DNA from 2 places in the Mumia zhuanghuii genome. Region 1 is predicted to be linked to the other one. Evidence: riboswitches for the same ligand, from Rfam matches in the RefSeq annotation. Region 1 holds a riboswitch; the other holds the start of a gene.
What was found. Region 1 has a riboswitch for cyclic di-AMP ahead of ACFSDF_RS12735 (C40 family peptidase). Riboswitches for the same ligand answer to the same signal wherever they lie in the genome.
Positions count from the first base shown of each region.

Region 2: it holds a riboswitch for cyclic di-AMP, as region 1 does, so the genes downstream of both, ACFSDF_RS18585 (transglycosylase family protein) here and ACFSDF_RS12735 (C40 family peptidase) in region 1, are expected to answer to the same signal.

Region 1 covers NZ_JBHUFT010000008.1:892,787-898,573, reverse strand. The annotation lists gene ACFSDF_RS12755 (ArsA family ATPase) at 1-16, opposite strand, end outside; gene ACFSDF_RS12750 (SRPBCC family protein) at 43-492, opposite strand; gene ACFSDF_RS12745 (polyketide cyclase / dehydrase and lipid transport) at 529-957, opposite strand; gene ACFSDF_RS12740 (AMP-dependent synthetase/ligase) at 1,054-2,847, shown strand; gene ACFSDF_RS12735 (C40 family peptidase) at 3,102-4,130, opposite strand; cyclic di-AMP (ydaO/yuaA leader) riboswitch at 4,142-4,291, opposite strand; gene ACFSDF_RS12730 (hypothetical protein) at 4,418-4,681, opposite strand; gene ACFSDF_RS12725 (DEDD exonuclease domain-containing protein) at 4,788-5,787, shown strand, end outside.
Region 2 covers NZ_JBHUFT010000008.1:2,110,327-2,116,113, forward strand. The annotation lists gene ACFSDF_RS18575 (TerC family protein) at 1-896, shown strand, start outside; gene ACFSDF_RS18580 (hypothetical protein) at 970-1,914, opposite strand; cyclic di-AMP (ydaO/yuaA leader) riboswitch at 2,210-2,372, shown strand; gene ACFSDF_RS18585 (transglycosylase family protein) at 2,374-2,835, shown strand; gene ACFSDF_RS18590 (APC family permease) at 2,874-4,295, opposite strand; gene ACFSDF_RS18595 (hypothetical protein) at 4,414-4,683, shown strand; gene ACFSDF_RS18600 (LysR family transcriptional regulator) at 4,686-5,594, opposite strand; gene ACFSDF_RS18605 (CBU_0592 family membrane protein) at 5,740-5,787, shown strand, end outside.

The DNA.
Region 1 (5,787 bases):
CCGTCAGGAGCACCACGCGGGTCACCCCGCGGCCTCGTACGGTCATTCCGGCGTCGACTCGACGCGCTTCTTCAGACCTTTGAGGGCGGTGTCGATGATGACCTTCTCGGCCTTGCGCCGAAGCATGCCGAGGAGCGGGATCGAGACCTCGACGGCGAGCCGGTAGGTGACGCGGGTCGACCCACCGCCCAGCGCGTCGAGGACGTACGCACCGTCCATGCCCTTGAGCATCGCGCCCGGCTCGGCGATCTCCCACTCGACCTTGTGGTCGCCGTCCCAGGTGTAGGCCAGCGTGTAGGTGTCGCGGATCGGCGTCGCGTCCAGGATGAACTGGACCTGCGTCGCACGGGCGCCGAACTCGTCGAGGGCGACGACCTGGGCCTCCTTCACGCCGGTCGCCCAGGTCGGGTACGTCGCGAAGTCCGCGATGACTGCCATGATCGCGCTGGGCTCCGCGTCGACCACGATGTCGCTGGTCGTCTGATCGGTCATCGAGAGCCTCCTGCTCGATCGTTGCTGGGCCCGACCTTATCGCGCGGTGCTGTCGGCCCCGGCACGCCCACGCGGCTCGCGCTCGACGTGGTCGGGAGCCGCTCCGACCACGCGGTCGGCGTCGAGGGTGTCGCGAACCTCGGTCACCCAGCGCTTGAGCCGGACCCGGTACGCCCGGTCGAGCGCGGAGCGCGCCCGCTCCGACCGCGGCGCGACCGCCGGATCGGCCTGGAGGAAGACATGGATCACCGTGCCTTCGGCGACCTCTTCCAGCCACACCTCGGCAGTGCCCTCGAGCCCACGTGAGACCGTCCAGCGCTTGCCCCGCAGACCCCGGTCCTCGAAGCAATCAAGCCGCACGTCGGCCAGCACATCGCCCCACGCGGCCTCGGCGCAGAGGACCTTCCGCAACGCCGACGGTGGAACCGCCGCGTACGTCTGGTCGATCACATCGACGGCCGGCATCGGGTCTCCTTTGGGGGTGCTCCGGTCGATGACTGTAACCTGCCCGAGGGGAAGTACGTCTTCTCGACGTACCCGTAATTCTTGAACGGAGGCAGCGTGCGTACCTACGCAACCCCGGCCACATACCAGGTCCCGGGCACCGGGAGCATCACGAACGACGTGCTGGCGTGGCTGGACAAGGACCCGGGACGGGTCGCTTTCCAGCGTCGGGTGGACGACGCGTGGGTCGACCTCACGATCACCCAGTTCCACGACCAGGTCGTCGCCGTCGCCAAGGGGTTCATCGCTGCCGGTGTGGCACCGGGTGACCGCATCGGCATCCTCGCGCGCACCAGCTACGAGTGGACCCAGGTCGACTACGCGCTGTGGTGGATCGGCGCCGTGAGCGTCCCGATCTACGAGTCGTCCTCGGTCGAGCAGATCGCCTGGATCCTGGCCGACTCCGACTCTGTCGGCTGCGTCGTCGAGAGCGACGTCCACGCGAAGCGGGTCGAGGAGTCGCGCGAGCACCTCCCCGCACTCAAGACGCTCTGGCGCATCGACGAGGGCCTCGACGGGCTCGCCGAGTCCGGCGCGAGCATCTCCGACGAGGACGTGGCCGCGCGCCGCGACGCCGTCGCACCGTCCGACCTCGCGACGATCATCTACACGTCGGGCACCACCGGCCGGCCCAAGGGCGCCGAGCTGACCCACGCCAACTTCATGTTCGAGCTCGCCGGCTGCATCGAGATCCTGCCTGCGATCTTCGACCGTGACGACGCGGTGACACTGCTGTTCCTCCCGCTCGCGCACGTGTTCGCCCGGATCATCGAGGTCGGGTCGATCCGCGCAGGCGTCAGGCTCTCGCACACGCCCGACGTCAAGAACCTCCTGCCCGAGCTGGCAGAGATCAAGCCGACGTTCATCCTGGCCGTCCCGCGCGTCTTCGAGAAGGTCTACAACGGCGCCAGCCAGAACGCCCATGCCTCGGGCAAGGGCAAGATCTTCGACCTCGCGACCTCCACGGCCATCGCGTACAGCCGTGCCCGTGAGTCCGGCAAGCGCATCGGTCCGGTGCTCAAGGCGAAGCACACCGTGTTCGACAAGCTGGTCTACACCAAGCTGCGTACGGCCATGGGTGGCCACGTTGAGCACGCCATCTCCGGCGGCGCCCCGCTCGGCGAACGCCTCGCGCACTTCTTCTCTGGCGTCGGCATCACCGTCATCGAGGGGTACGGCCTCACCGAGACGACCGCCGCGCTCGCCGCGAACATCGTCGAGGACTCCAAGATCGGCACCGTCGGACGCCCGCTCCCCGGCACCGAGGTGCGTGTCGCCGAGGACGGTGAGCTGCTGTTCCGCGGTGGCCAGGTCTTCCGCGGCTACTGGAACGCCCCCGAGGCCACCGCCACGGCGATCGACGCCGACGGCTGGTTCCACACCGGCGACGTCGGCGAGATCGACGCCGAGGGCTTCGTGTCGATCACGGGTCGCAAGAAGGAGATCATCGTCACCGCAGGCGGCAAGAACGTCGTCCCAGCCGTGCTCGAGGACCGCGTCCGCGCCCACGTCCTGGTCAGCCAGGCCGTCGTGGTTGGTGAGGGCAAGCCGTTCGTCGGCGCGCTCGTCACGCTCGACGCCGAGGCGGTCGGCCCCTGGCTGGAGCAGCAGGGCCGAGCTGTCGACACCCCGATCGCGGAGCTCGCGGAGGACATTGACGTCATCGCAGCGGTCCAGACGGCCGTCGACGAGGCCAATACGCACGTCTCGCGCGCGGAGTCGATCCGCAAGTTCCGTATCCTCCCGATCGACTGGACCGAGGAGGGCGGCCAGGTGACGCCGACCCTCAAGCTCAAGCGCAACGTCGTGATGCGCGAGCACCGCGACGACGTCGAGTCCCTCTACCAGTAGCTCGGCATCTGCTTGCGTGGTGAGCGCACCGTTGGCGTGCGGCCGTTGGTGGGGCTGGGCGTCCACCCCACACGCACTCGTGGACGCTGCCGCACCGACGTACGGGTGGGCCTGCGGCTGCCGTCGGTGCCTGCGGATGTCGGTTGCTCAGTAGCCACGTCATCTGGCCGCGTGACGACAAAGCCCCGGCCCACCGCGAGGTGGACCGGGGCTCTTGCCGCACGCGCGTCACCCGACGCGGTGCCGCACGCGCGTCACCCGACGCGACGGACTCCGCTCACGGGCATCACGTCCACCGACACGACCTCGACGCTGCGGCCGGGACGCGGGGCGTGGACCAGCTTGCCGTCACCGAGGTAGATGCCAACGTGGCTGACCGGGCTGTAGTAGAACACGAGGTCGCCCGGGCTCATCGACGAGCGGGACACGGACGTGCCCATGCCCGACTGCGCCGACGACGAGTGCGGCAGCGACACGCCCGCTGCGCCGAACGCGGCCATCGTCAGACCGGAGCAGTCCCAGCTGCCCGGACCCGCTGCACCGTACACGTAGGGCTCACCGAGTTGCGCAAGCGCGAAGTCGATCGCCTTCTTGGCGCGGCCGGAGGCGTTCACCTTGGGCGCGCTCGACGAGGCACGGTCGTCGTCACGCGAGGTGCCGCCGCCGTGATCGCCGTTGTAGACCTCTTCGCGCTCCGCGGGCGTCAGCCGCGCCACCACGGCCTCGGCCTCCGCGACACGCTTGTCGAGGGTCGCCTGCTGCTTCTTCATCTCGCCCTGGGCATCGGAGATGACCTCGAGCTTGGACGAGAGCTGCGTGCGGCGCACCTTCAGCTCGTCGGCCTCGCGCTCGAACGCTGCCAGGCGGTCGGCCTGCGTGCTGTTGTACGACTGCAGCGCCGCCAGGCCGTTGAGGAACTCGTCGGGATCACCGCTCGCGAGCAGCTGGGTCGTAGGGCCCATCGGCGAGCTGGTAAGACGGTCGGTGATGGTCTTGGCGAGATCGTTGCGGACCCCGTCGACCTCGGACTCCTGCACCTTGACGTCCGCGCGGAGCTTCTTGATCTGCTTCTTGGCGCCCTCGACCTCTGTCTTGAGCTCGAGGTAGCGCTCGTTCGCCTGCTCGGCTTCGTGGCTGAGCTTGGCCACCTTGCGCTGGGCCTCTGCAAGGCTCGGCGCCTGGGGGTCTGCTGCACTCGGCGACGCACTGAGCGTCGCGGCGAGAACCACTCCTGAGCCAGCGGCGATGGCTGCCTTCATCGACAGCTTGCGGCCGTTCCGCACGTGGGACGGTCTCCTTCGCGTTCTCGACGCCTACCGGGTGAGCTGACGGGTTCGGGCCAAGAACGTGCCCTACCGCGCCCGTGGTGCAGCGCGGATTCACCCCAGGAACGCGTGGGTCCCCGGCTCCGGCGTCGATCGGGGGACCTCGGCCGAACTAGGCGGCTTGCCTGCGCTCTCCGGGGTAGAGAACTCCTCAGGCACGCGAGCCTCACCCTACGCAAGGTGGGGGCCAAGAATCAACGACGACAGGGCCCGATTGTGCACGGTGTGCTTACTCACCCTGAACCTCACGGCTCGTCGGGCGCCTCGCTCTCGACCGACGTCACGAGCCGGAGCGGTGGCACGAGGCCGGCAGAGCTCAGTGCGGCGAGTGCTGCCCCCTCCTCGGCGTCGAGCCGTACGGCGTCGTCAGGAGGCCCGAGGAGCGCGGTGACGACGCAGTCGCCGCACGCCCGGGGGCGCGCCAGGCAGCGGGCGCAGTCGATCGTGAGGGACTCGCCGTGGCCCGTCGCCGGTCCCGGCTGCTGGTGGAGCACGCGAGATTCGTTCATGCTCGGCACGCTACGACCGTGGGCTGACAGAAAGCGGGACCAGCGACACGCCGTACGACCCGGCGATTCGTCCGTGATGTCAGAGCCGCGACCTAACGTCACCCTCATGAAAGCCCCCTCCCCCGCGTCGCCCGTCCCCGTCCAGGGGACTCTCGACGAGCTGGGCCGCGACCTGTCCGCCGTCACGTTCTGTGTGGTCGACCTGGAGACCACAGGCGGCTCGGCGTCCGCCGGCTCGATGATCACCGAGATCGGCGCGGTCAAGGTACGCGGTGGCGAGATCCTCGGCGAGTTCCAGACCCTCGTCGATCCCGAGGGCGAGATCCCGACCTTCATCGCGGTGCTGACCGGCATCACCGACGCAATGGTCGTCGGCGCTCCCCGCATCGGCGAGGCGCTGCCGTCGTTCCTGGAGTTCGCGCGCGGCACGGTGCTCGTCGCGCACAACGCGCCGTTCGACGTCGGGTTCCTCAAGCACTTCTCGGCCGCGCTCGACCTCATGTGGCCCGGCTTCGAGACCCTCGACACCGCACGCCTCGCACGCCGCGTCCTCGTGCGCGACGAGGTCCCCAACTGCAAGCTCGGCACCCTCGCACGCCACTTCCGCTCCACGACGACGCCCAACCACCGCGCCCTTGCCGACGCGCGGGCCACTGTCGACGTGCTCCACGCGCTACTCGAGCGCGTCGGCACGATGGGCGTGACCACGATGGAGGAGCTCGCGACCTTCAGCGCGCGGGTCAGCCCGGCCCAACGTAAGAAGAGCCGGCTCGCCGACCACCTCCCGCACTCCCCCGGCGTCTACCTGTTCCGTGACCGCCACGAGCACGTCCTGTACGTCGGGACGTCCAAGGACCTCCGTACCCGGGTGCGCTCCTACTTCACGTCGAGCGAGACCCGCACCCGCATGGGCGAGATGATCGCGCTCGCGACCCGCGTCGAAGGCATCACCTGCGCCACCGCGCTCGAGGCGCAGGTGCGCGAGCTCCGGCTGATCGCGCACCACAAGCCGCCCTACAACCGGCGCTCGCGCCATCCCGAGCGGGCAACCTGGATCAAGCTCACGCGCGAGCCGTGGCCGCGCCTGTCGTACGTCCGCAAGACCG
Region 2 (5,787 bases), 1.2 Mb from region 1:
TGGCGCTGACGGTGTACGTCGGTCTCGCCATCGCCTTCGGTATCTGGGTGTCGAGCTTCCACGGCGGCCAGTACGGCCTCGAGTTCTTCACAGGCTGGCTCACCGAGTACAGCCTGTCGGTCGACAACCTGTTCATCTTCATCATCATCATGGCGAGCTTCAAGGTGCCTCGGGTGTACCAGCAAGAGGCCCTGATGATCGGCATCATCCTCGCGCTGATCTTCCGCGCGGTCTTCATCGTGCTGGGTGCGGCCGCGATCAACAACTTCAGCTGGGTCTTCTACATCTTCGGCCTGTTCCTTGTGTGGACCGCGTACGGGCTCGTCAAGAGCTATCGCAACCACGATGACGAAGAGGCTGGCGACAACGCGGTCGTCCGCTTCGCCGAGCGCCACTTCAGCATCACGGACGAGTTCCACGGCATGAAGATGGCGATCCGCGTCGACGGCAAGCGCTTGCTGACGCCGATGTTCTTGGTGATCCTGGCGCTGGGCAGCACCGACCTGCTGTTCGCGCTCGACTCGATCCCGGCGATCTACGGCATCACGCAGGAGGCCTACCTGGTCCTCACCGCGAACATCTTCGCGCTGATGGGCCTGCGTCAGCTCTACTTCCTGCTCGGCGGGCTGCTGCAGCGCCTGGTCTACCTGTCGCTGGGCCTCTCGGTGATCCTCGCGTTCATCGGCGTCAAGCTGGTGCTCCACGCGCTGCACACCAACGAGCTGTCGTTCATCAACGGTGGTGAGCACATCGACGTGCCGGAGGTGCCGACGCTGGCCAGCCTGGGCGTGATCGTCGTCGTCCTCGGCATCACCGCGGCTGCAAGCCTCTGGAAGACGCGCAACCAGCCGCCTCCGCAGCGTCCTGACGAGCACGAGGACATTCCTCAGGCCTGACGCGGCCGCGCTGCGCGTCCCTCGCCTCGGCGGTGAGTCCGGTCCCACCCAGAAGCATCGGGTGGGACCAGGCTCACCGCCGTCGTGCGTGAGGGCCGGGTACGGGGGCGAAGAGGGCGCGCCATCGTGGTCCGAACGAGGGTGCAGGCCCGTCATAGCCGAGCGAGACGAGCTTGCGGTGTACGAGGATGACGAGGGCACGTGGACGGGCGAAACGTGCGCTCGTGATCTGGACGTACGTGACGCCGTGGTCGCGAAACCCCTCGTACCGTCCGATGTCAACATTGAACTGGTGGACATCCTCGGCGTGCTGGCGCCCTTCGTACTCGAGAACGAGCAGCCATCGATGGTAGAGCAGGTCGGCGCAGCCGAGGAACCTCCCCTCCACGAAGAGGTCCACGTTGACCTCAGGCGTGGGAAGTCCGGCCATGACGAGCATCGCACGGACCTTCGACTCGCGAGGCGAGCGCGAACGCGGGTTCAGCATCGGTAGGACCTCGAGTGCGCGGTCTGCGCCGGGGCGCCAGGAGTCGCGGATCGCGAGCTCGGCGAGCTCCTCATGTGTGGCGTGACCGTGGCGGAGGAGCCAGTCGCCGGCGGCGACGAGGTCGATGAGGGGCTCCTCGGCACAGCATCCGAGGAATGCCGCGGCGGGTGTCACCCCGCTTGCGTCGAGAGGCGGCATCTCCTTCGTCCGGTGCACCATGATGCCGTCGAGTGCGACGTGATGGTCGTCCGGCACCACGAAGCAGATCGGCTCCAGGGGGAGGTCGTCGTACCCGAGCATCCGGAGGCGCGTGCCGTCGGTGGGCTGAGCGTACGAAGGCACCGCGAGCGCCGCGGCCGCAATCTGGTCGCTGTCGGTCATCGCGTGATCCGTGTGCACCCAGGTCTCGGGATGAAGGCGGCGAAAACGCTTGCCGAGGAGCAGCTTCGGTGAGAGTCCGAGCGGGACCAGCTCGTCGCGCGAGAACGGGCGGTTGGTCAGCTGAGCTGGAAGCGGTGTCGGTGCGGGCATCCCGTCATCTCACGCGTCCTCGCGGGCTCCGTACATCGCCTGCGCGCGCACCTGTGGATGCCGCGGAGCCGAAGGCGTGTGTGGAGAATGCGGGCGCGGTGACTGAGGTCCCACTGTGCGGGCCTCGGTGGGACCGGACTCACCGCCGCTCCGCCGCCCGCACCGCCCTGCCGCCCTGAATGTGGTCACACCGCCACGCTTGGGCTTGATGTCTTGTTTGTGTGGGTTAGCCTGACGGAGGCCTCGCTCGTACGCCGAGTCCCGCCCAAGGGCGAGGCCTACCCCGGATGGCCGGTCACGGGGGCCGGCGAACCTTGATCTGAACGGGCGGGAGTGGGGAACCCATCTCTGGAGCCTTGGCTCCTTGGGGTGAAGCCTTGCCGCACGAACAACGCGGCAGGCCGGGCACCTTCGGCCCGAACCCGACAGCTAACCCCACAGGCGTTGTGAAGGGACAACATGTTCAACGCCCTCCGCGTCGCCCGTCGTGGCGTCGCTCTCACGCTGGCGCTCGCCGGCATGGTTCTGGGGATGCTGGTCTTCACCAGCACCCCCGCCAACGCAGCCAAGGACAAGACCTGGGAGCGCCTCGCCAAGTGCGAGTCAGGCAAGCGCTGGCGCATCAACACCGGCAACGGCTACCACGGTGGCCTCCAGTTCAGCGCGGGCACCTGGCGTGCGTACGGCGGCAAGAAGTACGCCTCGTACGCCCACAAGGCCAAGCGGCGCGAGCAGATCGCGGTCGCCGAGAAGGTCCTCAAGGGGCAGGGCTGGGGCGCATGGCCCGGCTGCTCCCGCAAGCTCGGTCTGAACAACAAGCTCAAGCGCGAGAAGTGGCAGGGGTTCGCCAGGAGCGACCGGTACGCCAGGAAGGGTGCCATCGGGCACTTCCCGCGGTGGTGGCGCAAGAAGTTCTGGTGACGCGTCGCCTGACGTGACACCCGGACCCCGGTGGGCTCTCATTCGAGCTCGCTGGGGTCCTTCACGTATGTCTTGGCCCCGTACGCCGCGCGGTTGACGACCCACGTGATCGCCCAGAGCACGACGCCGATGCCGAGGAGCAGTCCGGCGACCTCGTACTGCTCGGCAGGACGCCCGGACAGTGGCGTCACGAGGTAGAGCGACGTCACGCCGGCGATGACCGGGAGCACGGTGGGGGTCACGAAGTGGTCGTCGTCGACCGGGTCGCGTCGCAGGACCAGCACCGTGACGTTCACGATGGTGAACACCCCCAGCAGGAGCAGGGCCGTCGTCCCGCCGAGCGTGGCGATCGCGTCGTCGCTGGCGCTGAACACGTACGTGATGAGGCCGCACGCGATCACGGTCGTGAAGAGGATCGCGACCCATGGCGTCTGGCGGCGCGCGCCTACATGGGCGAGTCCCGGCGGGAGCACGCGCTGCTTGGCCATGCCGTAGATGAGCCGACTGGCCATCAACATGTTGATCAGTGCAGTGTTGGCGACGGCGAACATCGTGATGAACGGATAGATCTCGTCGATCGGGACGTCCGGGGCGCCGCGTTCGACGACGGTGAGCAGCGGCGTCTCCGAGGCGGCGAGCTCGCCGATCGGGACGAGCGCGACGGCGGTGATGGACACGAGGACATAGATGATGCCCGTGATCGAAAGGCCCGTCAGCATGATGCGAGGGAACGTGCGGACGGGGTCCTTCGTCTCCTCGGCCATGTTGACCGCGTCCTCGAAGCCCACCATCGCGAAGAACGCCAGCGAGGTCGCCGTCGTCACTGCGAGGAAGACGTTCTTCTCGTCAGGCGTGTCGAACGCGACCACTCGGGAGAAGTCGGCGTCCCCCTGCGTCATCGCCCAGATCCCGACGAGGATGACGAGCGCCAGGCCGGTGAGCTCGATGAACGTGAGCGCCACGTTGGTGAGCACGCCGTGCGCGACACCGCGCAGGTTGATCAGCGCCAGCAGGACGATGAACGCCAGCGCGACGAGGAGGATGCCGGTCTTGTCCAAGCTCAGGTTGAACCCCTGGTCGACGCTGCGTGCGACCAGCCGCGATGCGGTCGAGGCGGACGTGATCCCCGACGACATCACGGTGAAGGCCACGAGGAAGGTCAGGAAGTGGATCCCGAACGCCTTGTGGGTGTAGAGCGCGGCACCGGCGGCCTGGGGATACTTCGTGACGAGCTCGAGGTAGGAGAAGGCCGTCAGCGTCGCGATCACGAACGCGAGGATGAACGGCAGCCAGGCCGCGCCGCCGACCTCGGCCGCGACGTCGCCGGTGAGGGCGTAGACGCCGGTGCCGAGGATGTCTCCGACGATGAAGAGCAGCAGCAGCTTGGGGGTGAGAAACCGGCGGAGCTCCGGGGCGCGGCCCTCGTCGGTGGCAGTGGCATCGGGCCTGCTATCGGTCATGACGCTCCTCGTCGTTCGGTCCTGCCCCACTCTCGTGCTCGTGGCGTATGGGTGCAATCCGGCTCGCCAATAGGGAGGACATCGAACATGTGTTCGAGTCCCGTCGTATCCTGTGGCCGTGGGAACGAACAGGCGGTACGGCAGCGACGGGCGTGCCGTCGAGCCGCGCGACGGCGGCGCGGTCCGACACGTGTGGGTGTCGTTGAGCCGGTACGAGGCCGACGCCTACCCCGGTCTCGTCATCGAGTGGCGCCGCGAGTCCCAGGGCTGGGTCGCGCGCGTTGCGTTCGTGCCCGGCAAGCAGGGGGAGGGGACCCTGGTCGAGCAGTGGGTCGAGGCGAAGCGCCTGCGCCCTGCGGGGCCGCCACCCCCGCCGCTGGTCGAGTAGCCCTACGTCAGCTCCACGCCTGCTGCGGTGACGAGGAGCGTCTCGAGGACGGCCGACACGGCGGCGCCGGGCTCGCGCCGGGTCTGGCGGTGGCGGGCGACGACGCGGCGCGACCCGAGGCCGGGAAGTGACACGACCTCGACGCCGGTCGCGAGGTCCTGCTTGAGGGCGAGCGCGGGGACCATCGCGACGCCCTCGCCTGCAGCGACGAGCGCGTGCGCCGCCTCGAAGCTGGAGAACTCGTGCGCCGTACGGAGCCGACCGCCGAACGTCCCCGCGAGCCGTACGAGCGCGCGCGCCGCCGCCACCTGCTTCTCGGCGCCGAGCCACGTGGCGTCGGCGAGATCGGCCAGCTGCGTCGGGGTCGGGAAGGCAGCGGGGATGACGACGCGCCACGGCTCGTCGAGGAGGATGACGTCGTTCATCCCTCGAGGCGCGCCGACGGGGGAGTCCTCGTCCTGCTCGACGAGCGCGAGATCGAGCTCGCCGGCGCGCAGCAGGCGGAGCGCGTCGTCGGGCTCGTGCTCGGCGACGACGACGTCGATACCCGGAAACTCCTCGCGGACCCTGCTCAGCGACGGGCCCACGATCGCCTGGATGGACGTCTGGAACGCTCCGACCGCGACCCGTCCCGAGACTTCCTCGCCCATCGTCGCGAGCGTCTTGCGGGCCTCGACGAGCTCGGACTCGATCCGCTCGGCCGTCTCGGCGAGAACGCGGCCGGCGGGAGTGAGGGTGACGCCGCGCGGACCGCGTACGAGCACGTCGAGACCCTCCTCCGACTCCAGTCGTGCGATCTGCTGGGAGACCGCTGACGGTGTGACATGCAACTCATCTGCTGCCGCCAGGATGCCGCCCGTCCGATAGACGGCCAGCAAGTACGCGAGACGGCGGGGGTCGAGGGAAGGTATTTAGTAATACTAAACGCCGGATCAAGAAAGGGTCGATTGTGCTAAATGCGATCCGCACGCAGACTGAACGAGTCGCCGCCGGGGCCTCGCGGTGAGGCAGCAGGCGACACCCCTTCCCACCCAGTACGACCTCTCGGAGCCGCACATGTTCTCGTTCGCTGACTTCGTCACCGCCCTCGGGTGGTTTGGCGCC